4 regions of the Pseudorhizobium flavum genome follow, and region 3 is predicted to be linked to each of the others. Evidence: predicted binding sites of a transcription regulator. Region 3 holds the regulator's gene; each other region holds the start of a gene.

Region 1 (3,687 bases), on a different contig from region 3:
TATTCCCGCTGGTCGCGCGCGAAGGCGGCGTGCTGATGCGGTCCGGTCATACGGAAGCTGCCGTCGATCTCTGCAAGCTCGCGGGCCTGCCGCCGATTGGCGTCATCTGCGAACTCGTCAATGACGATGGCACCGTGACGCGTGGCGCCCAGGTGGCGGCCTTTGCCGAGAAGCACAGCCTGAAGCAGGTCTCCGTCGCGGACCTGATCGCGTACCGGCAGCGCAAGGAAACGCTGATCGAGTTGCAGTCGAGCTTCGATGTGGAGACCCGCTTCGGGAAGGCCAAGGGCCATGCCTATTCCCTGCCCTGGGACCCGATGCAGCACGTCGCGATCGTCTTCGGGGATATACGCGACGGGGTAGACATCCCGGTCCGGCTGCATCTCGAGAACGTGGCAGCCGATGTTTTCGGCGCACAGCGTGCGGTTGATACCTACATGGAAAGGATAGCCACGGAGGGCCGTGGGGTGATCATCTATCTGCGCGAAGGCTCTGTCGGCGTCGGCCAGAAGGATCATGGGCGCAAGTATCGCCACGATCAGGAAGCGCATGAGCAGGCCCAAGCGCGCGAGAGCGAATGGCTGGAAATCGGCCTCGGCGCGCAAATCCTCAAGGACCTCGGCATTACATCCATCAAACTGTTGACCCGCAGCGAGCGGCACTATGTTGGCCTGGAAGGGTTTGGTATCCGGATCGCTGAGACGGTGATCTGCTAAGGCTGGCCTCCGTCCTCAGCCACGCCAGCCATCGAGGTAGTTGACGCGCTCGACACCGGCGAACTTCGCGACGCGCGTCAGCTCTGCATCCAGCTTTTCCAGCCTGCCGTTCGAGGCGCGAACGCCCGGCTCGAGCCAGAGACGCCTGACATCCAGAGACCCGGCCTTGCGATCCGCCTTCATGTCGATGCGGCCGATCATCCGTTCCCCCTCGATCAGCGGAAAGACGTAGTAGCCATATTGGCGCTTCGGCTCGGGCACGAATATCTCGATCCGGTAGCTGAAGTTGAACAGCCGTTCAGCCCTGTTGCGGTCGCGCAGCAGGGGGTCGAACGGACTGAGGACGCGGATGCGCCCCGGAGGCTTGGAAATACTATCCAGCGAAGTGGGGAAATCCTGGAAGGCATGGGCTGCCCGCGGCCTGCTGCCATTGGCGCTCTCGATCACCACCTCCGTCAACTCGTCGCGATGGGCGTCGACCCAATCCTTTGCCTCCTGCGGCGTGACGAGGGCCCAGAACGCGGCGATCTCGCCGGACGTCGCAAATCCCAGCCGCGTCAGCGCGCTGCGGCAGGCCCAGTCGACGAATTCCTCGTGGCTGACCTCCGGTTCGTGATGATGCGCCGGTAGCACCCTTTCCGTGAGGTCATAAACCTTCTGGAAATTCACCCGTCCCGCGATCGCTAGCTTCCCCGTGTGCCAGTAGTATTCGAGCGCCGTCTTGTTGGGATGCCAGTTCCACCATCCGCCGGACTTGTGCTCCTCCGCCTTCATCTCCCGGGCCATGATAGGGCCACCCTCGACGATCCGCCGGTAGGTCTCTTCGAAAGCGCTGTCGTAACCCTCTCCCTGCCATTTCCTCCAGCGTTCTCCGATCACGGCTTCGCGGCGTACAAAGCGATGCTTCCAGTAGCGGAAGAAAGCAGACGGGATGACCGAGGCATCGTGCGTCCAGTGCTCGAAAAGCTCACCGTCCTTCTCCAGGAGATGCTGCAGGTGCTCGCGCCGGTAGGTCTGGTTGCGCGAGAACAGGATCATGTGATGGGCGCGTTCGACTGTCGCGATACTATCGATCTGCACGAAGCCGAGCTTGTCGATCAGGCTCAACAGTCCGGCCTTGTCGAGTCTGCGGGAGGGGGGCAGGGAGAGGCCCTGCCGCTCAAGAAAGATTCGCCGCGCCTGCTCGTTCGGGATGAGAATCGCCATGTCGGCAACATTAGGACGATCATCGGCGCAGTTCAATGTTCACCTTATGTTTTGCATTCCCCTGCCCCGGCATCCGGTCTATAGGGAGCCCTCCACAGTCGAGAGGACGCAAGTTGGACGTCAGATTTCTCCAGGCAGGAGCAAGCTTCGACGGCCGCATGGCAGTGCGGCCGATCTCGGTTTCCCTGACGGAAAGGCGAATCGGGATCATCGGCCTCAATGGCTCGGGAAAGACCACCTTCGCCAGGATGATCAATGGGCTCGTCCAGCCGAGCCATGGGCGCGTGTCCGTCAACGGTTTGGACACAGCGCAAGATGGCGACGGCGTGCGCAGCCAGGTCGGCTTCATCTTCCAGAACCCCCAGAACCAGATCATCCTGCCAATCCTGCGAGAGGACGTCGAACTTGGACTTCGCGCCCAAAAGCTGACGCGAACCGAGGTGAAAGCAAAGGTCGACGGCGTGCTCGCCCGCTTCGGCATCGAGCCTCTGGCAGACCGGCGGGTGCACGAACTTTCCGGCGGCGAGCTTCAGCTTGCGGCGCTCGCATCGGTCCTGGTGACCGAGCCGGCGCTAGTGATCCTCGACGAACCGACCAACCAGCTCGACCTGCGCAATCGTCTCCTCGTCCAGAAAACAATCGACCGGCTGGAGGAGGATGTGCTCGTCATCAGCCATGATCTGGAACTCGTCGAAACATTCGATCGCGTCCTGCTCTTCCACGAAGGCCAGATCCTGATGGACGGGCTGCCGGCGGACGCGATCCGGCGCTACCGCGAGATCGCCGGGGCATGAATTCCCTCTACATCCAGGGCAGAAGCCTGCTCCATCAGCTTTCCGCGGGACCAAAACTCATCCTCGTGCTCGTGGTGAGCCTGGCGGTGTTCCTGACGCGCTCGCCGCTTATCCTCGGAGCTTCAGCGCTCGCTGGGTTTGTCCTTTATGCCTCCACCGGCATCGGCGTCAGAGCCGGCTGGATCCGCCTGCGACCAATCCTGCTGACGATCGTCGTCGTGGCGCTGGCGACCGTCCTTCTGGGTTCGGTGGAAGAGGGCATGGTGGCGCTGCTGCGGCTCACCACGCTGATGCTGGTTGCCGCCGCTGTCACCGCGACAACGCCGGTGGGTGCCTTCATCGACGTGGTTAGCCGGGCGGCGCGACCGCTGGAGCGGCTTGGCTTCGTGCGGGCCGACGACATCGGGCTTGCGGTCGGCCTCGTCATCCGCTTCGTACCGGAGGTCCTGTCTCGCTATGACCTCCTGAAGCAGGCGCATCGAGCTCGCGGGCTGAAGCTGCGCCCAACCACAGTCCTTGCGCCGCTGACGATCCAGACCCTGAAGGCCGCGGATGAGATCGCTGCCGCCATTGACGCTCGCGGCATCCGCGGGCACAAGCACTCCACCGATTCCTAGGAGCTTCCATATGAGCAGTCGCGATCTCGTTCTCGCAGCCCTCTTCGCCGCCATCATCGTGGCGCTTGGCCTCTTGCCGCCAATCATGCTCGGTTTCATCCCAGTGCCGATCACCGCACAATCGATGGGCGTGATGCTTTCCGGCGTAATCCTGGGGGCGCGCCGCGGGACCATCGCCGTGCTGCTGGTCCTGCTGCTTGCCGCCATCGGCCTGCCGGTACTCTCGGGTGGACGCGGTGGTCTTGCCGTCTTCGCTGCGCCGACAACCGGCTTCCTGATCGGCTGGGTGTTCGCTGCCTTCGTAACCGGCTATCTGTCGGAACGGTTCGTCCGCAGTTCGCAGAGCGCCATGCT
Region 2 (3,687 bases), on a different contig from region 3:
GCGCCGGCCAGTAGCGTAGCTCCCCGTCCTTGAAGACGCGGTCGCTAAGGAATTGCTGCTCATGCTCGAATTCGACGGCGGCCTGTCCGGGATCGGCCAAGTAGTCGTCCAGAATGTGCGCATGTTTTCCGAATTCGAATCGGAAGACCGAGCTGTTGCCCACCATCGCGAGGAAGCGGTTACGGCTTGGGTTTATCTTCCTCAGCGGCTTCGAGCGGAACAGGTCGTCGTCGCGAATGATGAAGAACTGCCCTTCAAGGTCGAAAAACGGGTCGATGTCGTCGATGATGACAAGGTCAAGGTCGAGGAAAAGCGTGGGACCTGCAAGTCCGGCCAGATCGGCGGCCAATATGGAGAGCTTCCGCCAGCGAAGGTCCGTTTCGCCCTGACGCATCTGCAGAAGCGGCAGGGGCTGTACATCGATCTCGGGGTTCAGTCCGCTTGCATCGTCGGTGAAGCAGACGAAGCGGTGTGGGCGCCGAAGGTGCCTAGTGACGCCGTTGAAGAGATTGTTCACGTAGTCGGGACCGTAAAGGGTCCCCCACTTCATGCAGATGACGTTGACAGGATCATCGGGATTGGAAGAGGCCATAGGATGCCGACGGGAGACTGAGGGACGAATTAGGTAACCAGTCGGTTAGAGACTGATCATTGCGCTGTAAACCCTCTCAAGCGCCTGAGCTTCTCCACGAAGTGCAAAATTTCCACGGACATGCTCCAGCCCGTTCCGTCCATGCTCTTCGGCGAGGCCTGGATCGGCCAGATATGGTTCGATTGCATGGCGCAGCGCGTCGTAGTTTCCGGCAGGCACAACGGCTCCCGTCTCGGCTACAACGATCTGCTCTGCGTAGGCGCCGGCGTCGCTTGAAACGACAGCTGTCTGCGAAGCCATGGCCTCCAGCGGGGTAAGCCCGAAACCTTCGTTGCGGGAGGGGGCGACATAGAGCGTCAGGCGGCGGTACCATGGTTTGATGTCGTCGACTTCGCCCAGGAAACGGATGCGGTCCGAGAGGCCGGCTTCGGCGACGGCCCGCTTCAAATCGTCCCCGAACGCCTGGTGCTCGACCGTCACCCGTCCACAGACGACGGCCGTCCAGTCGGGGTGCTGAGGCAGGAGTTCGATCATCGCCCGGACGAAGAGATCCGTTCCCTTCTGATGGCGAACACGCCCGAAGCAACCGATCAGGAACCGGCCCGGCAGTCCGGTCGCGGCGATTGTGTCGTCCTCTGACCGGGGAGGATGGAAAACGTCGAGGTCGATGCCATGCCGGATGACGGTATGGGGCACTTCCAGGAAGGAGCCGGAGCGGGCGCTGGTCGCGACCACCGCATCCATCTGCCGGATCAGCCACTTCGTATAGCGGGAGTGATTGCGTTGTGCCGCGGAGGTGAACAGGAGCTTCAGCGGCATGCGCAGCACGGATCGCATCAGGATGCCGGGCAGCATTTCGCTGTTGCGCCGGGCGTGCCAGACGCGGAAATGCGTGCCTGCTGGGCGTTTCCAGAGCTCCGGCAGTTGCGCCCATCGCATCTTCGGCAGGCTGTCGGGAAGTCCGGGACCCAGCGTGACAATGCCACGGCCGAGGCGGACCTGTTCAGGCACGAGCTGGACCACAGTCGATGTCACGCCGGACAGGCGCCGCTTGAAATGCGGCGCGATCACCGTGATGTCTCTCAGGGAGGGCAAGGGGGCGTCAGCCCCAGCTGACAGAGAGGATCTCGTAGCCCTTTGCGCCGCCCGGCGCATTGACCTCGATCGAGTCGCCGGCTTCCTTGCCAATCATGGCACGGGCGATCGGCGAGGAAACGGAAATCCGTCCCGCCTTCACATCGGCCTCCTGGTCGCCGACGATCTGATAGGTCTTCTCCTCGTCCGTGTCCTCGTCAACGAGCTTGACGGTGGCGCCGAACTTGATCTTCGAGCCGGACATCTTTGTCAGATCAATCACTTCGGCCCGCGCGATAAGATCCTCCAGCTCGGTGATCCGGCCTTCGTTATGGCTCTGGGCTTCCTTGGCCGCGTGGTACTCCGCATTCTCCGAGAGGTCGCCATGGGCGCGTGCCTCTGCGATCGCCTCGATGATGCGGGGACGCTCTTCCTGCTGGCGCCAGCGCAGTTCTTCCTGCAGCTGGGTGAAGCCATTCTGCGTCATCGGTACCTTTTCGACCATTTCCTTGCCCTTCACGATGCGACCGCGCTCGCCGCGGCCACAAAAAGAAACAGGTTCCGGAGTGAAACTTCGGAACCATCCACACATCAGAATTTCTGGAACTATAACAGAGATCACCGCGAAAGTTCCAGCATTTTCGAGATGGGGTAGGCTGCGCCGGTTTCAAGGTCCCGGCTGACTTGCGGCTGGTCCCTTGACCCAGCGCAAAAGAACATATAGTGAACGCACTAATGAAGAAGTCGCTAAAAGAACGATTGGCCATTCTCTCCGACGCCGCCAAATATGACGCGTCCTGCGCCTCCAGCGGTACCGTGAAGCGAAGCTCGCACGCTTCCGGCGGATTGGGCTCCACGGAAGGATCGGGTATCTGCCATGCCTACGCACCGGACGGTCGCTGCATCTCGCTCCTGAAGATCCTGCTTACAAACTTCTGCATCTATGACTGCGCCTATTGCATCAACCGCTCGTCCAGCAATGTGGAGCGGGCGCGGTTTACGGTGGAGGAGGTGATCTGGCTGACGCTGGAGTTTTACCGGCGCAACTACATTGAGGGCCTGTTCCTGTCCTCCGGAATTATTCGCTCCTCCGACCATACGATGGAGGAGATGGTGCGGATCGCCCGGGAACTGAGAACGACCCACAACTTCCGGGGCTATATTCATCTCAAGTCCATTCCCGAGGCGTCGCCGTATCTGATCGAGGAAGCTGGTCTCTATGCGGACCGGCTGTCGCTCAACATCGAACTTCCAACCGATGCCGGTATTACCAGATATGCGCCGGAGAAGCAGCCGGACGGCATTCGTCGCTCCATGGGCGAACTGCGGCTCAAGATCGAGGAAATGAGCGAGCCGACGCTGCAGACGAAGCGAAAACGCCGGTTTGCTCCTGCCGGACAGAGCACACAGATGATCGTCGGCGCGGACGGCGCCAACGACGCAACGATCCTCGGAACGAGCGCGCGGCTCTATGGAAGCTATGGCCTGAAGCGCGTCTACTATTCCGCCTTCAGCCCAATCCCTGACTCGTCGAAGAACCTGCCGCTGATCAAGCCGCCGCTGATGCGCGAGCATCGGCTCTACCAGGCGGACTGGCTCTACCGGTTCTATGGGTTCGAAATCGGCGAGATCACGTCGGCGCGCGCAGACGGTATGCTCGATCTGGATCTCGATCCCAAGCTCGCCTGGGCGCTGGGGCATCGCGACCGGTTTCCAGTGGACGTCAATCGTGCCGACCGGGAAATGCTTCTGAGAGTGCCGGGACTCGGCACCAAGACGGTGAGGGCAATCCTTTCGGCGCGCCGGTTTTCGCGGCTGCGGCTGGACGACCTGAAGCGGCTCGGCGTGTCGCTGAAGAAGGTGCAGCCCTTCATCACCGTCGACGGCTGGACGCCGCACCGCCTCGTTGACCGGCCGGATCTGCGGGCGATGTTCGAGCCGAAGCCGGAACAGTTGTCGCTGCTCTGATGTATACGGTCACGCTGGAGGGCAGGGGCGATCTTGGCGAGTGGCGGGAGGCT
Region 3 (3,687 bases):
TCCGCACCGATACGAACCGCATCGCGAAGGCTCTCCGCGCCAACCGGCATGATCATGAATTCCTGGAAGTCGATCGGATTGTCGGCATGGGCGCCGCCGTTGATGATGTTCATCATCGGTACCGGCAGGACGTGTGCGCCGGCGCCCCCGACATAGCGGTAGAGCGGCAGGCCGGAGGAATCAGCTGCTGCCTTGGCGACGGCGAGCGAGACGCCCAGGATGGCATTGGCGCCGAGGCGCGACTTGTTGGGTGTGCCATCGAGTGCGATCAAAGTCTTGTCGATGTGGATCTGGCTTTCGGCATCGAAGCCGCCAATGGCATCGAAGATCTCGGTATTGACCGCCTCGACCGCCTTCTCAACGCCCTTGCCACCATAGCGCTTGCCGCCATCGCGCAGTTCCACCGCCTCGTGGGCCCCGGTGGAAGCACCCGAGGGGACAGCCGCGCGGCCCATGCTGCCATCCTCCAGGTAGACATCGACCTCCACAGTCGGATTGCCGCGGCTGTCGAGGATTTCGCGTGCGATGATATCGGTAATGGCGGTCATGATCTCTCCCTGAGGTAAACCCAATGCCCTGCGGTCATCGACAATGTCTCTTAATCGATGACAGGCGAATTACAATCCGGCTCCCGCTGCGGCGCCTAGGCGGCCTTGGCCACGGCATCGAAGGCCAGAAGCTTTTCCAGGAGCCGTCGCATGTCCTTCAGATGAACCATGTTGGGGCCATCGGAGGGCGCATTGTCCGGGTCCTCGTGCGTCTCGATGAACAGGCCGGCAACGCCGACAGCGACGGCTGCGCGGGCGAGCGTCTCGACGAACTCACGCTGGCCACCGGATGAACCGCCCTGCCCGCCGGGCTGCTGCACGGAATGCGTTGCATCGAAGACCACCGGCGAGCCCATCGCGGCCATGATCGGCAGCGAACGCATGTCGGAGACGAGCGTATTGTAGCCGAAGGAGGCGCCACGCTCGCAGAGAAGCACGTTCGGATTGCCGCTTGCCGTGAATTTAGCCTGGACGTTCTTCATGTCCCAGGGCGCTAGGAACTGGCCCTTCTTAACGTTGATGGCGCGACCGGTCTTCGCGGCGGCGATCAGCAGATCGGTCTGGCGGCAAAGGAAGGCGGGTATCTGCAGGATATCGACCGTGGGCGCGACCAGTGCGCACTGTTCTTCCGTGTGAATGTCGGTGAGAACCGGGAAGCCGAATTCCCTCTTGAGGTCGGCAAAGATTTCCATCGCGCTGTCCAGGCCGATGCCGCGCTTACCCGACAACGATGTCCGGTTCGCCTTGTCGAAGGAGGACTTGTAGACAAGGCCGATCCCGAGCTCGGCGCAGAGCTCCTTGAGCCTTCCGGCGATCATGAAGGCGTGGTCGCGGCTTTCCATCTGGCAGGGGCCGGCAATCAGCGAGAAGCGAGCCTGCTGGGAGAACAACACGCGGCCCTGGCCTTCACCCACGAAAACTTCGGGATTGGGCTTAATGTCCATGGCGGCACTCCTTTCAAGCGGCATCTGCTCCGTCGCGGGGACCCGGCTGCGGCGGACGCGATGTCCATAACAGCAACCACCGCCTCTGTCACGGAGCCAAGGCATAAGCACGCCGACGCAGCTGGAACTTTAGCCTTGCGGAACACACCCGGAACATATATGGTCTGTTCCGTATTTGTTTCATCGTCAGGGAACCCGGATGCTCACGCGCAAACAGCAGGAACTGCTTCTTTTCATTCACGAGAGGATGAAGGAGTCGGGCGTGCCTCCGTCCTTCGACGAAATGAAGGATGCGCTCGACCTGGCGTCGAAGTCGGGCATTCACCGGCTGATCACTGCGCTCGAGGAGCGCGGCTTCATCCGCCGGCTGCCCAATCGGGCGCGGGCACTTGAGGTCATAAAGCTGCCGGAAGCCTACAGCACCAGCCTGCAGCCGCGCCGCGGCTTCTCGCCGAGCGTCATCGAGGGCAGCCTCGGCAAGCAGAAGCCCGCGCCGGCCCCCTCGCCGATCGCCGCAAGCAACGAGAACGCAAGCACGAGCGTGCCGGTCATGGGACGTATCGCGGCGGGCGTGCCGATCTCGGCGATCCAGAACAATACGCACGACATTGCGGTTCCTGTCGAAATGCTTGGCGCCGGCGAGCACTATGCACTGGAGGTCAAGGGCGACTCGATGATCGAGGCGGGGATCCTGGATGGGGATACGGTCATCATCCGCAACGGCCAGACGGCCAGCCCCGGAGACATTGTCGTGGCTCTCGTCGATGACGAGGAGGCAACGCTGAAGCGGTTCCGCCGCCGCGGTGCCTCGATCGCGCTGGAGGCTGCCAACCCGGCCTATGAGACTCGCATCCTTCCCGCCGATCGGGTGAAGGTTCAGGGAAAGCTCGTCGGCCTCATCCGCCGCTACCACTGATCATTCGCAGCAGCGCTAAGGGAAGCGTTTCATCGAAGCTGTCATTTCGCCAGTCATAGAGACGGTGGCTGGTCCATGGACGGCGGGTTCCGGCACTTGCCGCGTTGACCCGCCACAGGGACGGGTGGGGACTGCCGTTCAGATAGATTTCGATCGCGCCAGTCTTTCTCAGGCTTGCGGCGTTCAGCAGCACGGCACCCGAGCGACATTCGTCGAACCGCGCGCGAGGAGCAACAACCAGTGCCGCCAGATCGCAGGCGCTTCCTGCTAGTCGCGGATCCTCGACCACGACAATACTGACTCCGCCCTCATGGGCTACCGCCACGCACCAGAGCTTGGGCAGGCAATGGAACCGGCCCGCATCAGCTGCGGCGAGAGCGAGCATTGACGACATCTCCGACCGGACACGGTCACGCTGCTCGTCCGTTAGCGCGGCTTTCACAGAAGGATCGCCTGCCGCCGCAATGCCAATGTCACTTGCCGGAGACATGACCGGAGCGACGGGCTCGGGAAGCAGCAGGGCGCGCTGCCACTGGTCGAAGATGAAGGCTGGCGGGCGCGTGCGGTTGGTGGCAACACCAGCGCTCACCAGGGCTACCAGCGCCCCGTCGTCGGAGACCAGGACATCGGATGGGGGCAGTCGGTTCGCCTGCCAACTCAGCGCGAAGGCGAGCGCCATGATCGGTACGCCGACCAGCCGAAGCCGAGTACGCAACAGGGCGAGGATCAGGAAGCCGATGGAGGCGATCGACAGGAACCAGGGGTGCTGCCGGCCGGTGCCGACGTCTCCACCCCAGGCAGCCACGTGTTTCGCGACAGCGATGACCGCCTCCAGCCCCAGACCCATCAGTTTCAGGAGGGGCGCATCGAGCCCGAGCGGCATCAGCAACATACCGAGCAGGCCAGCTGGCATGACCACGAAGGAGATGATCGGCATCACGGCGAGGTTGGCCGCCAGGCCATAGCCGGCAAGCCGGTGAAAGTGCTCCATCGAGTAGATCGCCGTCGACAGGCCGCCGATCAGCGAGGTCGCGAAAATCCCCGCCATCCAGTGCCAGCCGGTCAGCATCGGCGCGAGCCTGCCGCGGGCGAAGATCGAGGGTTCCGAATCCTCCCCTGCGCCGCGCCGGCTCCAATAGGCATAACCCGCGACCAGCGCGGCCGTCGCCGCGAATGACATCTGGAAGCTCGGCCCCATGATCTCGGAAGGGGCCATCGCCAGCATGATGAGCGCCGCCAGCGCGATATTGCGAAGGCTGATTGCCGCGCGATCGAACCA
Region 4 (3,687 bases), on a different contig from region 3:
CTTGCAGCATCCGCAGTGATCGGGGCGGTGTTGAGGATCGACCGGATGCCTTTCGCCTTCGCCGCCTGCAGTGCCGCCTCGACGGCAGCCGCCGGAACTTCCAGCTGGAGCATCAACACGTCTTCCGCCGACATCGCCTTGACCGCCGCGCGGGCCTGTCGCTCGTTAACAGTTCCGTTCGCCGCCGCAACGACGGCAATCATGTTCTCACCAGTGCCACCCACCAGAATGAGTGCCGTACCTGTTGGACCGTCAACATGATCGACGGCGGCCAGGTCGACACCCGCCTGATCGAGAAGTGAAAGCGCCGGCTTGGAAAACCCGTCCTTGCCGACGGCCCCTACCATGCGCACGAAGCTCCCGGCCCGCCGTGCAGCCAGCGCCTGATTTGCGCCCTTGCCACCGGCGGCTGTGGCGAAGCTGGTTCCGGCCACCGTCTCACCCGGTTCCGGCAGGCGTTCGGTGTTGGCGATCAGGTCCATGTTGATGGATCCGAAGACGGTGATCATGGGTGCTCTTTCTGCATCGTCAGAATTTGCTGGCGACACTGCCCGAGCCGCTTACTCCTCGTCAACCACCCGCAGCTTCAGGAGCCCGGTCCGGCTTTCCACCGCGCGAGGCTCGTCGGGTTCGCCTGTCGCCTCGACCGCCTGCTCGAGTTCGAGCGCACCAATCTTCGCTCCGCGCCGGACGAGTTTGTCCGACGAGGTGAGGATCTGGTCGACATCCCGCTGCGCCGCCAGGAAATGCCCCTGCAGCTTGCGGGTCCTGTCGTCGAGCCGTGACAGGTCCTCCATCAGGAGTGCCACTTCGGCCTGTATCAGGTGCGCCTGCTCGCGCATCCTCTGATCCTTGAGCACCGCCTGGATGACCTGGATAGAAAGCATCAGCAGCGAGGGTGAGACGATCACCACCTTCAGCCGCTGGGCCTTCTGCACCACGCCGTCGAAATGCTCGTGGATCTCCGCGAAGATGGACTCCGACGGTACAAACAGGAAGGCCATGTCCTGTGTCTCGCCGGTGATCAGGTATTTCTCGGCAATATCCCGGACATGAACCTCGAGGTCACGACGGAACTGTACTGCAGCTGCCTTGCGCGCCTCGGGCGCCGCTGTATCGCGAAACGTATTCCACGCCTCCAGCGGGAACTTCGCGTCGATCACCAGCGGCGATGCGCCATTTGGCATTCGCACGAGACAGTCAGGCCGCTTGCCGTTGGAAAGCGTAGCCTGGAATTCGAAGGCGCCCATCGGCAATCCGTCCGCGATGATTGCTTCCATCCGCCCTTGCCCGAAGGCACCGCGCGTCTGCTTGTTCGACAGGATCGCCTGCAATCCGACCACATCCTTCGCCAGGGTCTGGATATTGCTCTGTGCCGCGTCGATGACCGCGAGCCGTTCCTGCAGCAGGCGAAGGTTTTCATGCGTCGATTTCGTCTGTTCGGTGATCGTGCTCCCCAGCCGGTGGGTCATGCCGTCCAGTCGCTGGTTCACCGCATGATTGAGTTCCGCCTGCTTCTGGGAGAGCGTCTCTGCCATGGTCACAAGCCGCCCCTGCATCTCCGCCTGTGCCCGCATCAGCTCTGCGAGGCGGGCCTCCGACTGGGCGGCCTGTCGTGCCTGCTCTGCACTCCTGCGGCGCGAACCGAGAGCAAGTCCGACGGCTGTTACGCAGAGTGCTGCGAAGAAAACTGCGAGGAGCCAGACGGCGTTGGAGGAATCGGCTGCAAGATCCTGGAGGATTGGGGTGAGGCTGTTCATGCCGACACACTAGCAGAAATGATTTGCGCGGAAAGATCAAATCGTGAACATGCTTCCTTCTGCTGTTGCCGCTGGTCAGCGGCAATCCTGTTCCATCCGGCAAAAAGATGCGCTATGGGAGGCCATGACCATCAAGCCCCTCATCATCCTTCCCGACCCGATCCTGCGCCAGGTTTCCCAGCCGGTGGAGCAGGTCGATTCCGAAATCACGCGTCTCGCCGACGACATGCTGGAGACGATGTATGACGCGCCGGGCATAGGGCTTGCGGCGATCCAGATCGGTGTGCCCCGCCGCCTGCTGGTGATCGACGTCTCCAAGGAGGATGAGGACAACTCGCCGCTCGTATTCATCAACCCGCAGATCGTCGCGTCGTCCGACGAGCGTTCGGTCTACGAGGAGGGGTGTCTTTCCATTCCTGACTATTATGCGGAAGTGGAGCGACCGGCTGCGGTGACGGTGGACTATATCGATCGCGAGGGAAAGCAGCAGACGCTCCAGGCTGATGGCCTCCTGGCGACCTGCCTTCAGCACGAGATCGATCACCTGAACGGCGTCCTCTTCATCGATCACATCTCGCGCCTCAAGAGGGAGATGGTGATCAAGAAGTTCACCAAGGCTGCCCGCGCCCGCGCGTAAAAGCGGGCCACGCGGGGTCAACGAACATGGCGGCAGCAGCCGCCGGCAAGGAGCGCACGCAGCATGGCGCTACGCATCATCTTCATGGGAACGCCAGAGTTTTCGGTTCCGACGCTCCGCGCGCTGAAGGACGCCGGCCACGACATCGTGGCGGTCTACAGCCAGCCGCCGCGTCCCGGTGGACGCCGTGGACTGGACCTGCAGAAGTCCCCCGTCCACCAGGCGGCAGAGCTTCTGGGTATCCCGGTCTTTACACCTTTGAACTTCAAGGATGAGGCTGACCGCGAGCAGTTCCGCAGCTTCACGGCTGATGTGGCGGTGGTCGTCGCCTACGGCCTGCTGCTGCCGGAGGCAATCCTCAACGGCACGAGGCTTGGATGCTACAACGGCCACGCCTCTCTGCTGCCGCGCTGGCGCGGCGCCGCACCGATCCAGCGCGCGATCATGGCCGGCGACAGGAAGACCGGCATGATGGTCATGAAGATGGAGAAGGGGCTGGACACCGGCCCCGTTGCGCTCACCCGCGAGGTGGAGATCGGCGAGAACACCACGGCTGGCGAACTCCACGATCAGTTGATGCTGGTTGGCGCCCGCGCCATGGTGGAGGCGATGCAGCGACTGGAAGAGGGCGACCTGCCGCTGACGTCGCAGCCGGAAGAGGGCGTCCTCTATGCCTCCAAGATCGACAAGAACGAGACGCGCATCGACTTCTCTCGACCGGCTCGCGAGGTGCACAATCACATTCGGGGCCTTTCCCCCTTTCCGGGGGCATGGTTCGAGGTCGAGTTCACTGGCCGTCCCGAGCGCATCAAGGTGCTCTCCTCGGAACTTGCCGAGGGGCAGGGTGCTGCTGGCGCGGTTCTTGACGAGAGGCTCGCCATTGCCTGCGGCAGCGGCGCAATCCGACTGACGCGGCTGCAGAAGGCCGGCGGAAGGCCGCTGGCGGCCGCAGACTTCCTGCGCGGAACACCGCTTCCCGCCGGCACGAGGCTTGGCTGATGCCGCGTTTCCGCATGACCGTGGAATATGACGGTACGACCTATGTCGGCTGGCAGATGCAGGAGAACGGCCACTCGGTCCAGGCTGCACTCCAGAACGGCATCCTGTCGCTGACCGGCGAGGCAGTCTCTATCCGCGGTGCCGGACGGACGGATTCGGGCGTGCACGCCATAGGCCAGGTGATCCACGCGGACCTTTCGCGCGACTGGAAGCCCTATACGCTTCGCAACGCCTTGAATGCGCATCTCGGCATGGCCGGCGAGAAGGTTGCCGTCATCGACGTCGCGGCGG

The links. The regulator LexA, encoded in region 3, represses DNA repair genes until DNA is damaged. The targets are predictions, from matches to a motif close to TGTTCNNNNTGTGTTCNG.
Region 1: the regulator LexA is predicted to act here: its motif matches at 1,959-1,976, upstream of ACEPP2_RS00530 (energy-coupling factor ABC transporter ATP-binding protein).
Region 2: the regulator LexA is predicted to act here: its motif matches at 2,379-2,396, upstream of ACEPP2_RS04545 (putative DNA modification/repair radical SAM protein).
Region 4: the regulator LexA is predicted to act here: its motif matches at 1,793-1,810, upstream of ACEPP2_RS02745 (DNA recombination protein RmuC).

The regions. Positions count from the first base shown of each region.
Region 1 is NZ_JBIOKZ010000001.1:101,467-105,153, forward strand. Features, by position in the region: gene ribB (3,4-dihydroxy-2-butanone-4-phosphate synthase) at 1-716, shown strand, start outside; gene ACEPP2_RS00525 (winged helix-turn-helix domain-containing protein) at 732-1,922, opposite strand; gene ACEPP2_RS00530 (energy-coupling factor ABC transporter ATP-binding protein) at 2,036-2,716, shown strand; gene ACEPP2_RS00535 (energy-coupling factor transporter transmembrane component T family protein) at 2,713-3,333, shown strand; gene ACEPP2_RS00540 (biotin transporter BioY) at 3,344-3,687, shown strand, end outside.
Region 2 is NZ_JBIOKZ010000002.1:203,708-207,394, forward strand. Features, by position in the region: gene ACEPP2_RS04530 (hypothetical protein) at 1-550, opposite strand, end outside; gene ACEPP2_RS04535 (glycosyltransferase family 4 protein) at 638-1,687, opposite strand; gene greA (transcription elongation factor GreA) at 1,695-2,171, opposite strand; gene ACEPP2_RS04545 (putative DNA modification/repair radical SAM protein) at 2,402-3,634, shown strand; gene ACEPP2_RS04550 (UdgX family uracil-DNA binding protein) at 3,634-3,687, shown strand, end outside.
Region 3 is NZ_JBIOKZ010000008.1:109,514-113,200, forward strand. Features, by position in the region: gene eno (phosphopyruvate hydratase) at 1-548, opposite strand, end outside; gene kdsA (3-deoxy-8-phosphooctulonate synthase) at 644-1,492, opposite strand; gene lexA (transcriptional repressor LexA) at 1,692-2,408, shown strand; gene ACEPP2_RS15895 (ComEC/Rec2 family competence protein) at 2,389-3,687, opposite strand, start outside.
Region 4 is NZ_JBIOKZ010000001.1:582,006-585,692, reverse strand. Features, by position in the region: gene ACEPP2_RS02750 (ribokinase) at 1-509, opposite strand, end outside; gene ACEPP2_RS02745 (DNA recombination protein RmuC) at 561-1,760, opposite strand; gene def (peptide deformylase) at 1,885-2,397, shown strand; gene fmt (methionyl-tRNA formyltransferase) at 2,461-3,396, shown strand; gene truA (tRNA pseudouridine(38-40) synthase TruA) at 3,396-3,687, shown strand, end outside.